DNA from 4 places in the Neobacillus sp. NPDC097160 genome. Region 3 is predicted to be linked to each of the others. Evidence: riboswitches for the same ligand, from Rfam matches in the RefSeq annotation. Region 3 holds a riboswitch; each other region holds the start of a gene.
What was found. Region 3 has a riboswitch for cyclic di-GMP ahead of ACIQXV_RS17240 (hypothetical protein). Riboswitches for the same ligand answer to the same signal wherever they lie in the genome.
Positions count from the first base shown of each region.

Region 1: another riboswitch for cyclic di-GMP. It lies ahead of ACIQXV_RS10295 (hypothetical protein); the one in region 3 lies ahead of ACIQXV_RS17240 (hypothetical protein).
Region 2: another riboswitch for cyclic di-GMP. It lies ahead of ACIQXV_RS02455 (anti-repressor SinI family protein); the one in region 3 lies ahead of ACIQXV_RS17240 (hypothetical protein).
Region 4: another riboswitch for cyclic di-GMP. It lies ahead of ACIQXV_RS01210 (anti-repressor SinI family protein); the one in region 3 lies ahead of ACIQXV_RS17240 (hypothetical protein).

Region 1 covers NZ_JBIWDU010000006.1:102,474-105,685, forward strand. Annotated here, with positions in the region: gene ACIQXV_RS10280 (hypothetical protein) at 1-539, shown strand, start outside; gene fliS (flagellar export chaperone FliS) at 682-1,062, shown strand; gene fliT (flagellar protein FliT) at 1,077-1,424, shown strand; cyclic di-GMP riboswitch class I at 1,679-1,765, shown strand; gene ACIQXV_RS10295 (hypothetical protein) at 1,943-2,254, shown strand; gene ACIQXV_RS10300 (glucosaminidase domain-containing protein) at 2,452-3,120, shown strand.
Region 2 covers NZ_JBIWDU010000002.1:105,406-108,617, reverse strand. Annotated here, with positions in the region: gene ACIQXV_RS02460 (carbohydrate kinase family protein) at 54-1,007, shown strand; cyclic di-GMP riboswitch class I at 1,217-1,308, shown strand; gene ACIQXV_RS02455 (anti-repressor SinI family protein) at 1,339-1,485, shown strand; gene ACIQXV_RS02450 (helix-turn-helix domain-containing protein) at 1,556-1,885, opposite strand; gene map (type I methionyl aminopeptidase) at 2,159-2,908, shown strand; gene ACIQXV_RS02440 (DUF1128 domain-containing protein) at 2,949-3,173, opposite strand.
Region 3 covers NZ_JBIWDU010000011.1:214,119-217,330, reverse strand. Annotated here, with positions in the region: partial or broken gene ACIQXV_RS17245 (dTDP-glucose 4,6-dehydratase) at 676-1,125, shown strand; gene ACIQXV_RS17240 (hypothetical protein) at 1,439-1,675, opposite strand; cyclic di-GMP riboswitch class I at 1,857-1,941, opposite strand; gene ACIQXV_RS17235 (transposase) at 2,302-2,757, shown strand; gene ACIQXV_RS17230 (magnesium chelatase domain-containing protein) at 2,811-3,212, shown strand, end outside.
Region 4 covers NZ_JBIWDU010000001.1:281,637-284,848, forward strand. Annotated here, with positions in the region: gene tagU (polyisoprenyl-teichoic acid--peptidoglycan teichoic acid transferase TagU) at 1-706, opposite strand, end outside; cyclic di-GMP riboswitch class I at 1,385-1,474, shown strand; gene ACIQXV_RS01210 (anti-repressor SinI family protein) at 1,504-1,623, shown strand; gene ACIQXV_RS01215 (M20 metallopeptidase family protein) at 1,829-2,989, opposite strand.

The sequences.
Region 1 (3,212 bases), on a different contig from region 3:
TTAAGGCAAAAAATAATAAAGAAGTAGCCAACCAAAATGCTTATCAATTCATTACCATTACAGAAAATGAGGTTCCCGTGGTATCCACTGAAGTCATAGATGAACCATCTCCAGAACATCAAGTCATTAATAAGGAATCCTCTGAAGACAATGATTTGTTGGACATTTTATCGGGATTAATCACTAACGTACAGCAGCTACCGGGAATTAATCTAAACGAACTTCTAAGAAGTTTATACCAACTGACAAACATGGCGCTTCAGAACCAGGACGCAGTTCAGCAGATAGCGAGTATGAAATCGGAAATCAACCTCGAAAAAGAAGCTATGCGAGAACAGTTAATGAAAAAAGAACAACAGTTTATTCTGGAGAAAAAGCGCAATGATGAATTACAATTAGAGGTTGCTAAGCTGGCAAAAGAAATAACAGCATTTAACAAGTTGGGAGACGCGGCCAAAATTCAACATTTGAAATCATATAATCAAAGACTTAACTACATCATTGATAGTTTTGGTGTAGTCCTTCAAGTTAGCGGTTAAATTTAATTCTTAAAATGAATGTAAAAACGGTATTAGCAAAAAAACATCAATTTATTTTTATCTTTTCTCCTTAACTATTTTTTATTTCAACCGATATAAATAATAACATCAATGAAATGGAAATTGAGAGGAGTAATCAATTATGGCTTTTAGTAATCCATATCAAACCTATCAAAAACAAGCGGTCATTACTTCTAAACCAGAAGAATTAACATATTTGTTATACCAAGGAATGATTAAATTTATTCGGCTTTCTAAAATGGCGCTTCAAAATAATAATCTAGAGGAGAGTCACGGTTACAATCTAAGAGCCCAGGATATTGTGAGCGAGTTAATGGTATCTTTAAAAAAAGGGTACTCCATCTCAGATTCTTTGCTTTCGTTATATGATTTCATGAAGTCTCGTTTAATTGAGGCCAACATTAGTAAAAAAATTGAGATTTTAGAAGAAGTGGAAGGATATGCTTTAGAATTATCGGAAACATGGTCTACGGCAATGAAGCTAAATAAAACTAAGAACTAAGGTCTGATAAAGCAATGGACGAATTGATAACACGTATTTATGACATCACTGTAGAAATGAATCATGCACTAAAAGATGATGATTATGAGAAATTTGATCACCTATTAAATACTCGGAACAGCATAATGATCAAAGTTGATACGGTGAGAGCTGAAATCCCAGGCTTCCAATATACAGCTAAAGAAAAACAATTGTTGGAAGAAACTCGTACCATTGATCAGCGTTTGACATCACTTTTAAAAGTAAACATAAGTGAAACCCAACACTCCTTAAATCAAATGAAACAAAAGGAACAAGTTACTAAAAAGTACCGCCCGTATATCAAACAAACAAATGGAGTTTTTTTAGACTCAAAAAAATAATAGTATGCGTGGTCTCTCATTATCTGATGAGTGATCACGCATTTTTTTGTTTAAAATGACTAAAAATTGAACGAGTAAAAGGTTCATAAATTATTCTGGCACAAATCAAAATTACTGAAAAAAGAATCTTTTTTTGGGTACAACAAAAAAATATATCTTTTGAACTAGTATTTTCGACACAAAATGATAAAATAGTAGTATATTCGCTAATGGTAAAACATTCTATTATTTAAGAAGAATATAAAAAAACCGAATCAAGATAAAGGCACACCTGATGAAAATCAGTGTCGCAAAGCTATAGGGACTAAGGTGCTTTTGTACTATGTCAGCCAGTTTACCAAAAAGATTAAGGTATTATTCATAGGTACTAAATGTCTAGATGAGGATAGATTTTCTGTGTCTACAAAGATATTTATTGTCTATTACCTCCCTTTGGTAAAGGTGAGGTTCTTTTTTTGCGACAATTTGGGAGGAACTTATGTACTCTTTAACAACCCGTTAACGGAGGGAAGATATCCATGACTCATCAACAAGTAATGGACAAACGAACGTATGGTCAGCTTTATAATTTTATGGAATATAAAAAGATGAGACCCTTCTTCGTAAAACCTATTAAAATAACAATGGGAAACCCAATCAATGAAACGTATTACCTGGTAAAAAATGTTGTATACAAGGGAAAGCAGATTCTTGTAATGAAGCAAAAAAAGGATTCAAAGACGATTATGTTGGTAGAAGCGGAAATAAAAGATGGGAAATTAATACATGTTTCTATGGTCTCAGAAGAGGTATTAGTGGAAGTTAGCGGGATGTTAGAAAAAATTATTTAATACTCTATAGGATACTACGGGAAGAACAAATACGGAAAGTGAGAATAATGAGACAAAAAGTTTCAATTCGTTTGCTTGACCACATATTCATATTTCGTGGTCACGTTTCTTCTGAATTTTGCTAATTAATCGATGAAAATCAACAATTTGGATGAATAGTGTTACATAGAATATCTGGGATGAAAGGGTGCTATCCATTGATTAATGGTGAGGATTGGTTTACGAAAACAATGCTAGTTAATACATTATCCAGGACGCAAAAATTACGGTCGCCTATGGAGGGAACCACTTCCGGAGGTGAGAATTTATTTACCGCAGTCTTAAATCAACTTTTAATGCAGCAGGAATTACAATCGACAGTACAACCACAAATCAATTCCTTTGTCCCAAATATTATGAATGAAATCAACCAATATACGAGTAATCAAAACATGCCTTTAAACACGAATGAACCGTTACGATTCCAGACATTAAACGCAGATAAATTAAATCAAGTTTTGGGCGGGAAATTAAAAGGAATGGGCGAGGTTTTTGTTAACGCTGGAAAACGGTTTAATATCAATCCGGCTTTGTTAACAGCTATTGCTCAGCATGAAACAGGGAATGGGAAATCTCGTGCTGCCAATGAAAAAAATAATATTGCTGGAATGATGGGTATTAATGGCTTGAAATCGTACTCCTCCATTGAAGATAGCATTATGGATATGGCTCGCAATCTTAGTAAGAATTATTTAGGAAAAGGCTTATCAAGTATTCCTGGGATTGGTGCGAAGTATGCTCCTATTGGCGCGGATAATGATCCGTCCGGTTTAAACAATCAATGGGTATCTGGGGTGACCAAGTTTTTTGAACGGCTTACTGTGTAACAAGCAGTGATATAGACTTCAGCTATGAAAAAAATGGTAGCTTTGAAGCACTTTTTTATAGTATATTGATATAGAATGTTTTTAATTTTTGA
Region 2 (3,212 bases), on a different contig from region 3:
TGCAAATCAGACTCTGACTTAATTAAATATGTTTCCAAAGGGGTTATGCTGACATGAACATGAAGGAAACAAAAATAATAGATATTATCTGTATCGGTGGAGCTAATGTGGATTGGAAAATTCAAACATTGAAACCGTTAGCGTACGGAACATCAAACCCAGCCATAAGTGCGAAAACTAAAGGCGGGGTAGCAAGAAATGTTGCGGAAAATTCGGGACGGATCGGACTGAAAACATCTTTATTATCCTATGTAGGAGCAGACACTGAAGGGGAATGGCTCATGCAAAACACGAAAGATTTTGTAGATGTGAGCCCCACTGAAATAATCCACGGAGAAAGCACAGGAACCTATACAGCGGTACTTGATGATGACGGTGAAATGGCGGTCGCCTTTGCAAATATGTCAATTTACAATGAAGTGAAGGAATATTTCTTTGAAAACAATATACGCCATATTCAAAGTGCAAAAATGATTTTACTGGATACGAATTTTCCTGCAAAAGTAATCGGGCAAGTGATAACTAGCTGTAAAAATACAGGTATTCCTATTTGTATTACCCCAGTATCCGTTTCTAAAGCTGATAAATTACCTGATTCCTTAGAAGGTGTTACATGGTTAATCGCCAATCATAAAGAGGCTGAGGCCCTGTCAAAACTAGAAATTACCTCAGAAGGAGATTTCTACCGTGCCGCAGAAGTGATTATGAAAAAGGGTGTTGAGAAAGTCGTAATCACAAGAGGGGAGAAAGGCCTCATTTATTTTACAAACAATGGTGAAGCAGGAGCAATCGTACCGCCAAGTGTCCCGGTTGTGGATGTGACTGGCTCAATAGATTCACTTATTGCAGGGATTTTATTTGGTTATTTAAAAGGTCTCAGCACGGAAGACGCCTGTAAAATTGGTGTATCATGTTCGTTGATTACCCTTCAGACGAGTGATACAGTAAGTTCTGAATTAAATCAACAATCATTACAGGAATCTTTCAAGAAATACTTCAGTAATTGAGTTACGTTAAAGTTAAATTAAGGGATTTTTATGTTGGTTTTTGGAATATTTTGTATGAAAAAGTAGTTAGAAAGTTAATAAAAGTGACAAAATATAACACCCTGTTATAAAAGGACTAGATATAATGAACATATCATATAGAATTAAGTAAATCGACCTAGCGGGAGAAAAGCAAATAAGGTAATCGGTAATGCTTAAGTTGTACTGGAGACAGAAAAAGGCAAACCTGTTGAAAAACAGGGACGCAAAGCCGAGGATCTAAGGCAAGAATCAAACTTGCTACGGTGGCCGGGCTACCTGGAATACGATATGTATTTTAGGGGTGAGAAAAATGGTTATTACAGAAAGAGATGTGGATGTAATCGATCAGGAATGGATGGCACTCATATTTGAGGCAAAGGAACTTGGATTATCAATTGAAGATGTACGGGATTTTCTTAATCGAGACCATCACCAAGAATCACCAAGTACATACTAAAAAAAGGAAAGCATTCTACAAAAAACGACATTTTTGTAGAATGCTTTTCTTTTTGAGCAAAAAGGCTTATTTAATCGTTATTATTTTGATTGATCCGCCACTTATTAAATTCAAGGAAATCACGAAATTGTTCCTTTGAAACACCTGAATTCATAGCCTCTTTGACTAGGTTCATCCAACCGCTATCTAATTCATCCTTGTCAATTTGCTCATGGATTAAATACTCAACTGGAAGATTTAATACAGCAGCAATTTTTTCGAGAAATTGAATGGATGGATTCTTTTGCAGGTTCCTTTCAAGCGAACTTAAATAAGATTTAGCAACTCCTGCTTGTTCAGCAAGTTCGGATAATGACATTTTCTTTTCTAAGCGAAATTTTTTAACGCGGTCACCGATCATTGGGTCTCACACACCTATTTTTAATATTAATATATATATTCTACCAAAAAGAATGGAAAAGTACCATATTAAGAACATGTTAATATTACAATATAATGAACATTGGGAAAGATCGTTTCATAACTAAGATATTTTGAAAAAATGAGCAGATAGAGGTAATATTATAAGTGTTGCCAACCTAAAGTATTATTTTTTTACGAATAATGATGCTGCGTTGAACCATATTGTTAAACATACATAAAAATAAACAAAAATGGAAGGGGATACTGCTAAATGATTGTCCTTAAATCACAACGTGAAATTGAAGCGATGAAAAAGGCTGGAGATATACTTGCAGCCTGCCATAAAGAAATTGCTAAATTAATAAAACCAGGTGTAACAACCTGGGAAATAGAGGAATTTGTTAATGGATTTCTAAGTAAAAGTGGAGCGACACCGGAACAAAAAGGCTATAAAGGCTATGAATATGCTACTTGTGCAAGCATCAACGACGAAGTTTGCCATGGCTTTCCTAGAAAGGAACCATTAAAAGATGGTGATATTGTAACAATTGATATGGTGGTTAATTACAATGGAGCCTTGGCCGATTCAGCATGGTCTTATGCAGTTGGCAAAGTTACCGATGAAACAGATCATTTATTGAAAGTAACAAAGGAAGCCTTATACAAGGGAATTGAACAGGCCGTTGTCGGGAATCGAATTGGGGATATTGGCCATGCAATCCAAACATATGTTGAAAGTGAAGGTCTTTCTGTAGTTCGTGACTTTATTGGCCATGGTATTGGTGCCGTGATTCACGAGAAACCGGATGTTCCCCATTATGGACTACCTGGAAAAGGGGCAAGAATTAAAGAAGGTATGGTGTTTACGATTGAGCCAATGGTGAATATCGGCAGATACCAAACGAAGATGGACGACAATGGCTGGACGGCAAGAACATTTGACGGTAAATATTCGGCACAATATGAGCATACACTTGCGATCACAAAAGATGGCCCCATTATCTTAACCGAACAAAAATAAAAAAAAACCCGTTATTCAAATGTAATAACGGGTTTTTTCCTTACTTTTTTCTTAGACTCCCAAGCTCTTCCACCAATGCCTGCATTTCATTCGGACTAAATGAATTCTTTCTCATGACCATATCGTAAATCTCTTTTAATTCTTCATACATTTCTTCATCAAAGTGAGAAGGCTTAATCGCTCCAAGGTTTAGCACTTTTAATTTATCCTTAATTTGTTCAATCATATACTCGACATTTTCTACGGATTTTACTGATAAATTCATTTCGGGCACCCTTTCCGAATTAATAATCCCATCTTTTCA
Region 3 (3,212 bases):
AAACCTAGTAAATAGATTACCAGAAAAATAGGAAATTATATATAGAAAAAATGTGTAAAATGTCGTTTTGAATTTAGAAGGGACGGCTTTCATCCAATATTAAAGCTGCTTTTTTACTATTAATTATGTCGAAAATGCAGAAATGTATTAAATGAAATGTTGAATGATGGTGATAGTCGTTGAAAAAGGAATTGTTACCGTCATTCCAAAGGTACTCTAGCTGGTACCATTGCCAATATTGCCTTTGTAGCCATTGAGAATGTAAAGATTGTTGGTAAGGTCGCCAAAGGTGAAATGACTGTATTAGAAGGCCTAAACAAAATGGAGATTACTACTACATCTATTGTAGCAGGGCTTGCAGCGGGTGAGAAGATACATTAATTGGTGCTCAAATAGGAGCTGTCTTGGGACTATTCGGTGTGGACATTGGTGGTTTTGTTGGCAGAACTGTAGGATATATGGTAGGGTCTAAATTTGCAGAGACCGTCGTTAAGGGAGTACAAAAGGTAAGGGGAAGTAGCCACTACTACAGGTATATCATTTGTTAAAAGTGTTTCATCCAATGTCAAAGAAATTAAAGGTTTAGTCCGTAGCCTTTTTTCATGATCTTCCTTAACATTCCGAATTTCAGGGGCAGAACCAGTAGCTATCAAGTTAAGAAAAGTAGCTGGCTTAAAGCTTATTCCCTTAACCATTTTTCGTGTGCTTAATGATGAGAAGGTACCAGTATATGGTGACGGCAAAAATATCCGTGACTGGTTGCACGTACTAGATCATTGTGCTGCTATAGATCTTGTTCTACATGAAGGTGTAAATGGTGAAATCTATAATGTTGGCGGTCATAATGAGCGAACAAATTTAGAAGTTGTTAAAACTATAATTAGCACATTAGGAAAATAGGAAGAACTAATAGAATTTGTTATTGACCATTTAGGTCATGATAAGCGCTATGCTATTGACCCTACAAAGTTGGAGAAATTAGGTTGGAAACCGACTTATACATTTGAAACGGGAATTGCTCAAACCATTGAGTGGTATTTAGATAATAAATGGTGGTGGGAGCAAATCATTAGTGGGGATTACAAGAATTATTTTGAAAAACAATATACGTTTCATCAAGATTAATTAATATATTTGTAGGACTGTCTGTTTTTTATACAGACCGATTACTTGATACAAGCATTTCTTGGGGCAAAAAAATCTGCATCTTACATACATAATGCAGATTTTTTTTCATCCAGATTGTCATTGATTAAGTACTTACTAATGTTTTCTTGATTTGATCGGATAAAGTTTTGTAGGCTGTCCGGGATAAGCTTGTCCACACACTCTAGAGTATGTGGATTCAAGGAGACCTTTAACAATGCTTTTTCTTGCATATCTAGACATTTAACTGATACCTTTAGTTTTTTATTTGCTATTTCTACGATTTGATATCTCATTGGGCAGTCGCACGTATACTTGGTTTGAATAGTCTACAGAATGCCTGTTTAAGATTTTCAAGGCATTCTACTCGTATTCTTTCTTCACAGACAAAGTCATTAAGCAATTCACTTTTTAACCTAGAGTAAGTCATCGAAATTTGATCATCTGCTTGCTTATTTACATGATTTTGTTTTGCTTCATGTAGTAATTCTCTTTCATAGTACTCAACAGAACCGAATAAAACAGTCATTCTGGTTTCCACCCTTCTTCGAACTAAATTTAAAAAGGTAATTTTAAATACTAGCAAAACTCTACTGCTTTCCTTTTTTGTACTCCTATTCTCTTTAAAAAGAAAAAAAGCCCACAAAAAAGATTGGTGGCCAAAATGTATGTTAGGCTAATAAAAAAGCTTTAGCTGTATATCCAATCCATTTGGCAGCCCGACTATCATAGCACTTTCGCCTTAGATTCGCAGCTTTGCGTCCCCGACTTTCGAAGGGTTTGCCTTTTTCTTATTGATACTTTTATACTATTACTAAGAAGTGCATTTTTCAACAAAATTCATCATTTTTTGCAAAAATATACAGGACGTTAGGATCAGACCCCCACTCAGCTAAAGTTTAAAGCGGTAAAGCACAAAGGTTTAATCCAAGAGCTAGTCTCTATGGTTTTGTTCTTTAATTTGTCAGAATTTATTATCAAATTTGGTAGGAATTTAGAGGTTTTTGTTGAATTACGTATTTGGTAAGGAACTTAGTTGAGAGGGGTGCCCTAGTTGTCAAGAAATCACCGCATTTGGTTTCCTGGTGCCAAGTATCATATTACGAACCGAGGTAATCGGAGGGCTGCTTATTTTATGATGATTTTGATCGTGAAGTGTACATAGAGCTCCTAGAAGAAACACGTAATTGTTATCCTTTTTGTCTCCACACCTACTGCCTCATGACCAAGCACATTCATCTTCAATTAGAAACCCTTCACCATCATCCAAAAGATATTATAAAAATGCTGAATTCTAGATATGCAATGTATTTTAATAAACGTCATCACCTTGTAGGTCATGTTTTTCAAGGCAGGTACGGAGCAGAACTAATTGATACTGCGGAGTATCTATTGGAAGTTAGTAGATATATTCATATGAATCCAGTTGAAGCGAAAATGGTGAAGTTTCCTCAAGATTATCGGTGGAGCAGCTATATGGCTTATATATCGAACTCCACAAATCCACATGTTACAACCTCAAAAATATTATCTCATATTCTTGAACCGCAGAAAGAAAATTACCGCAAATTTGTTGAAGGTGCAGTAACTATAATTCCTTCAAAATCTTAGTGTAATGGAACATTTTAAAAAGTTTGATAAGAAATAGTAGGAGGTTATTTTCAATGGCTGTAAAAGCGTTCAGTATTGGATTAAAGGGGCTAGAAGGTTATCTAGTGCAGGCAGATGTAAGGATCAAACCTGGTACGGAATCGATGGTGATTGTTGGTTTGCCGGATGCCTCAGTAAAAGAGTCGAGGGAACGTGTCATTGCGGCACTTGGTCATTTTGATGTTGATGTTACCGATCGAAAGATAGTCGTTTATCTTTCACCATCAGAACAAAAGAAAAATGGGCCACTATTTGATTTGGCCATCGCGATTGCTGCTTTAAAAGAGCTGAGTTTGATAAAAGTGGCGATTCCAATGGATACTGCGTTTATTGGTGCATTATCTCTTGATGGCATGGTTGTAAAAGCTGAGGGGATGCTGCCGGCTCTGATTGCTGCCAAAGGTTTGAGTTTAAAG
Region 4 (3,212 bases), on a different contig from region 3:
CAGAGAAATTAGTCAAACTTGATACACTTGCTCCTTCCTGAATGACTCCCTGAATGATTTGGCGCTGCCTTGTTTGACGGCCAAAGTCACCCCTTGGGTCTTCGTAACGCATTCTAGTATAGCTTAAAGCTTTTTCACCAGACAGATTCAATGCTCCCTTTGTAAAATGGAATCCATCTTGCGTAAAGTCTAAATCATTCTGGACTGTAATTCCGCCAACAGCATCAACGATATCCTTAAATCCTTCCATGTTTACCTGCATATAATAATCGATTGGAATATCAAGGAAATTCTCAACTGTATCCATTGACATTGGGATTCCACCAAATGCATAGGCATGGTTAATCTTATCTTCTTTCCCTTTTCCTATTATTTCAGTACGGGTGTCACGCGGAATACTCAGCATTTTTACTGAATTATTATTTGGATTTACGGCCAATACGATAATTGTATCAGAACGACCTTTGTCCCCTTTACGTTCATCCACACCTAACATTAATACGGAAAATGGGTCTTTGTTTTTGAACGTTACTGGTTCTTGACGTTTTTCCGATTGTTTCCGTTCAATTGGCTGGTGCATTGTTTCGACAGCATTTTTAAAAGATTTATATACTGTAAAAGCATAAGCGCCACCAGCAACTAACAAAACTAAAAGGATAATTCCAGTTACTTTAAGCCACTTTCTTTTCTTTTTAGTAGTCCTCATTCGGCAGATCCTCCAAAAAATATACAATTTTTTTACATCTATCATATAGAATAGCAAAAAATTCGTGGGGTGAATATAAAAAATGTGAGATTTTCCCTTTTGATTGACACTCAACTATATTTGGCTTGTGCCGTTTTTTTTATTTACTCTCTTTTAAGAACAGAAGAAATGGATTTGGTTGAAAAACATGCTAATACATTATAATGAACAGAGCGTTCTTTATTGAATGCAAAAAAAGTAAGGAAACACGAGATTTAACGATAAAAAGAACGATAATTGTCGTTATTTAGGTGAAAAGACCTGTTTGTTGGGTTTTTCAAGTTTACTATTTTAGCATATACTCAACTTAGTGGTTCATTATAAAGAACGACTACTCCGAATCGTTCTGGCTACATAAGAAGATAAATTGCTTACTATCAAACGGATTCTAACGATTTAAAAAGGAGGGAGAACAAATTATATTTGCTAGATTAATACATGGGGAATTAAGCGGATTTTGTAAATATTTTGTAGGAATTTGTAATAAATTAAATAGGAAACCTTTTAGTAAAACGACAAAATACAACAATTTAATAAAATAGGACTAGATATAATAAAGATATCATCTTTGAATTAAGTATATAAACCTATGAATGTTTAGTGGAAATGGTAAAATTGTATTGTTTCAATGGGATTTGAAACAGAAAAAGGCAAACCCTTTGAAAAAAGGGGACGCAAAGCCGAGGGTCTAAGGCAGGTGCTACATGCTATGATGGCCGGGTTACCTGGAATACGTGTGTATTTTAGGGGTGATAAGGATGTTAATGACAGACCGAGAAGTTACGGACATCGACAAGGAATGGCTGGAACTCATTTTAGAGGCAAAAGAATTGGGATTATCAATTGAAACCGTTCAGGCGTTCTTACATCAAGATTAGCTACAAGTAAAATACCTGTGAATAACTAGCATACATACAAAAAATTTAAAGCATTCTGCAAAAATTATCTTTTTGCGGAATGCTTTTTTTCTCCTTGCCAAATTGCAATCCAATATTTTGGCTTTGCGAATGGATTTCCTTTGTCATCTATGCCGTTTTAAACACCAAACGAAGCTCCATTCTTTCTACTATATTTATAGTTGATTTAGGCATTCAAAGCCAATTGAATCATCAGCTCGATCCCAGCGGGGATGGCGGCTTCGTCGATGTCAAATTTTGGATGGTGGTGCGGATATTGACTATTTTCACTTTTCATTCCGACGTTGATGAAGGCTCCGGTTTTTTCCTTTAAATAATAGGAGAAATCTTCAGCGCCCATTACTGGTTCCTTTTCCACGAAGACATTTTCGCCAAAGGATTTTTTGATAATTCCCTTCGCAACTTCGCATGCCTCCGGGTGATTGTACAATGGCGGCGTTCCCTCGATAAAGTGGTAGTGCCCCTTTGCGCCAAAGCTTGCGCAAATAGCTTCCGTTAGCTGTGCTGTTTTTTTGTGCATCAGTTCGGCTCCTTCAAACGTCAACGCTCGAATCGTTCCTTGCAGTGTAACTTTTTCAGGAATAACATTATAGGAATTGCCTGCTTGCATCCCGCCAAACGAAATGACGCCTGCATGCAGCGGGTTTAAGTTCCTGCTGACAATCGATTGAAACGCCTGAATAAGGTGGGTCGCGATGTAGATCGGGTCCACCGTTTCATGTGGATAGCCGCCATGACCTCCTGTTCCTTCAATTGTGATGTCAAAGTCGTCGCTCGAGGCCATGGCATAGCCGGTGGCAAAGCCAATTTCTCCAAGCGGCATTCCAGAGATATAATGAATGCCGTAGATAGCATCGACTCCGTCTAAAATCCCTTCTTTTACAAGCTGTTGTGCGCCGCTTGGCGAGGCTTCCTCAGAGCTTTGAAAAATTAAGACAATATTGTTTTTTACAAGATGTGGATTTTCGCTCATCCATTTTGCAGCCGCGAGCAATGTAGCAGTATGACCATCATGGCCGCAGCCGTGCATAACGCCGGGGACCGTTGAAATATACGGCTTGTTTTCTCCTTCTTCATGAAGCGGCAGGGCATCCATATCGGCCCTTAGCGCAATTGTCTTTTTTCCTTCTGTTCCTTTAAAAAAAGCAATCACATTGGGTGCTGAAAACCGCGAATCTGTCGGAATACCAAATTCCGTTAATTTCTCTTTTACATAGGCTTCTGTCTTATATTCTTGTCCTGATAACTCCGGGTGCATATGAAAATGCCGGCGCTGCTGAATCGTCCAATCAATTAGCTCTGAATCTACTAATTTTGTCTGTAACATGGTTGCTCCTCCGTGGTGGTTATTTTTCTAAAAATAAACGTGGATAATTATACGATTATCTTAATATATATTCACGTGGAATGCAACCAGAAAGGAACCAGTGAATAGTGTCATGCGCCCATTGAACAGATTCATTTACCAATAGGAAAACAGGATTTTGCCATTATCACGTTTTGTAATTAATGTCATTTATTTGTTTATAGTCCAACTTTCAACAAAATAT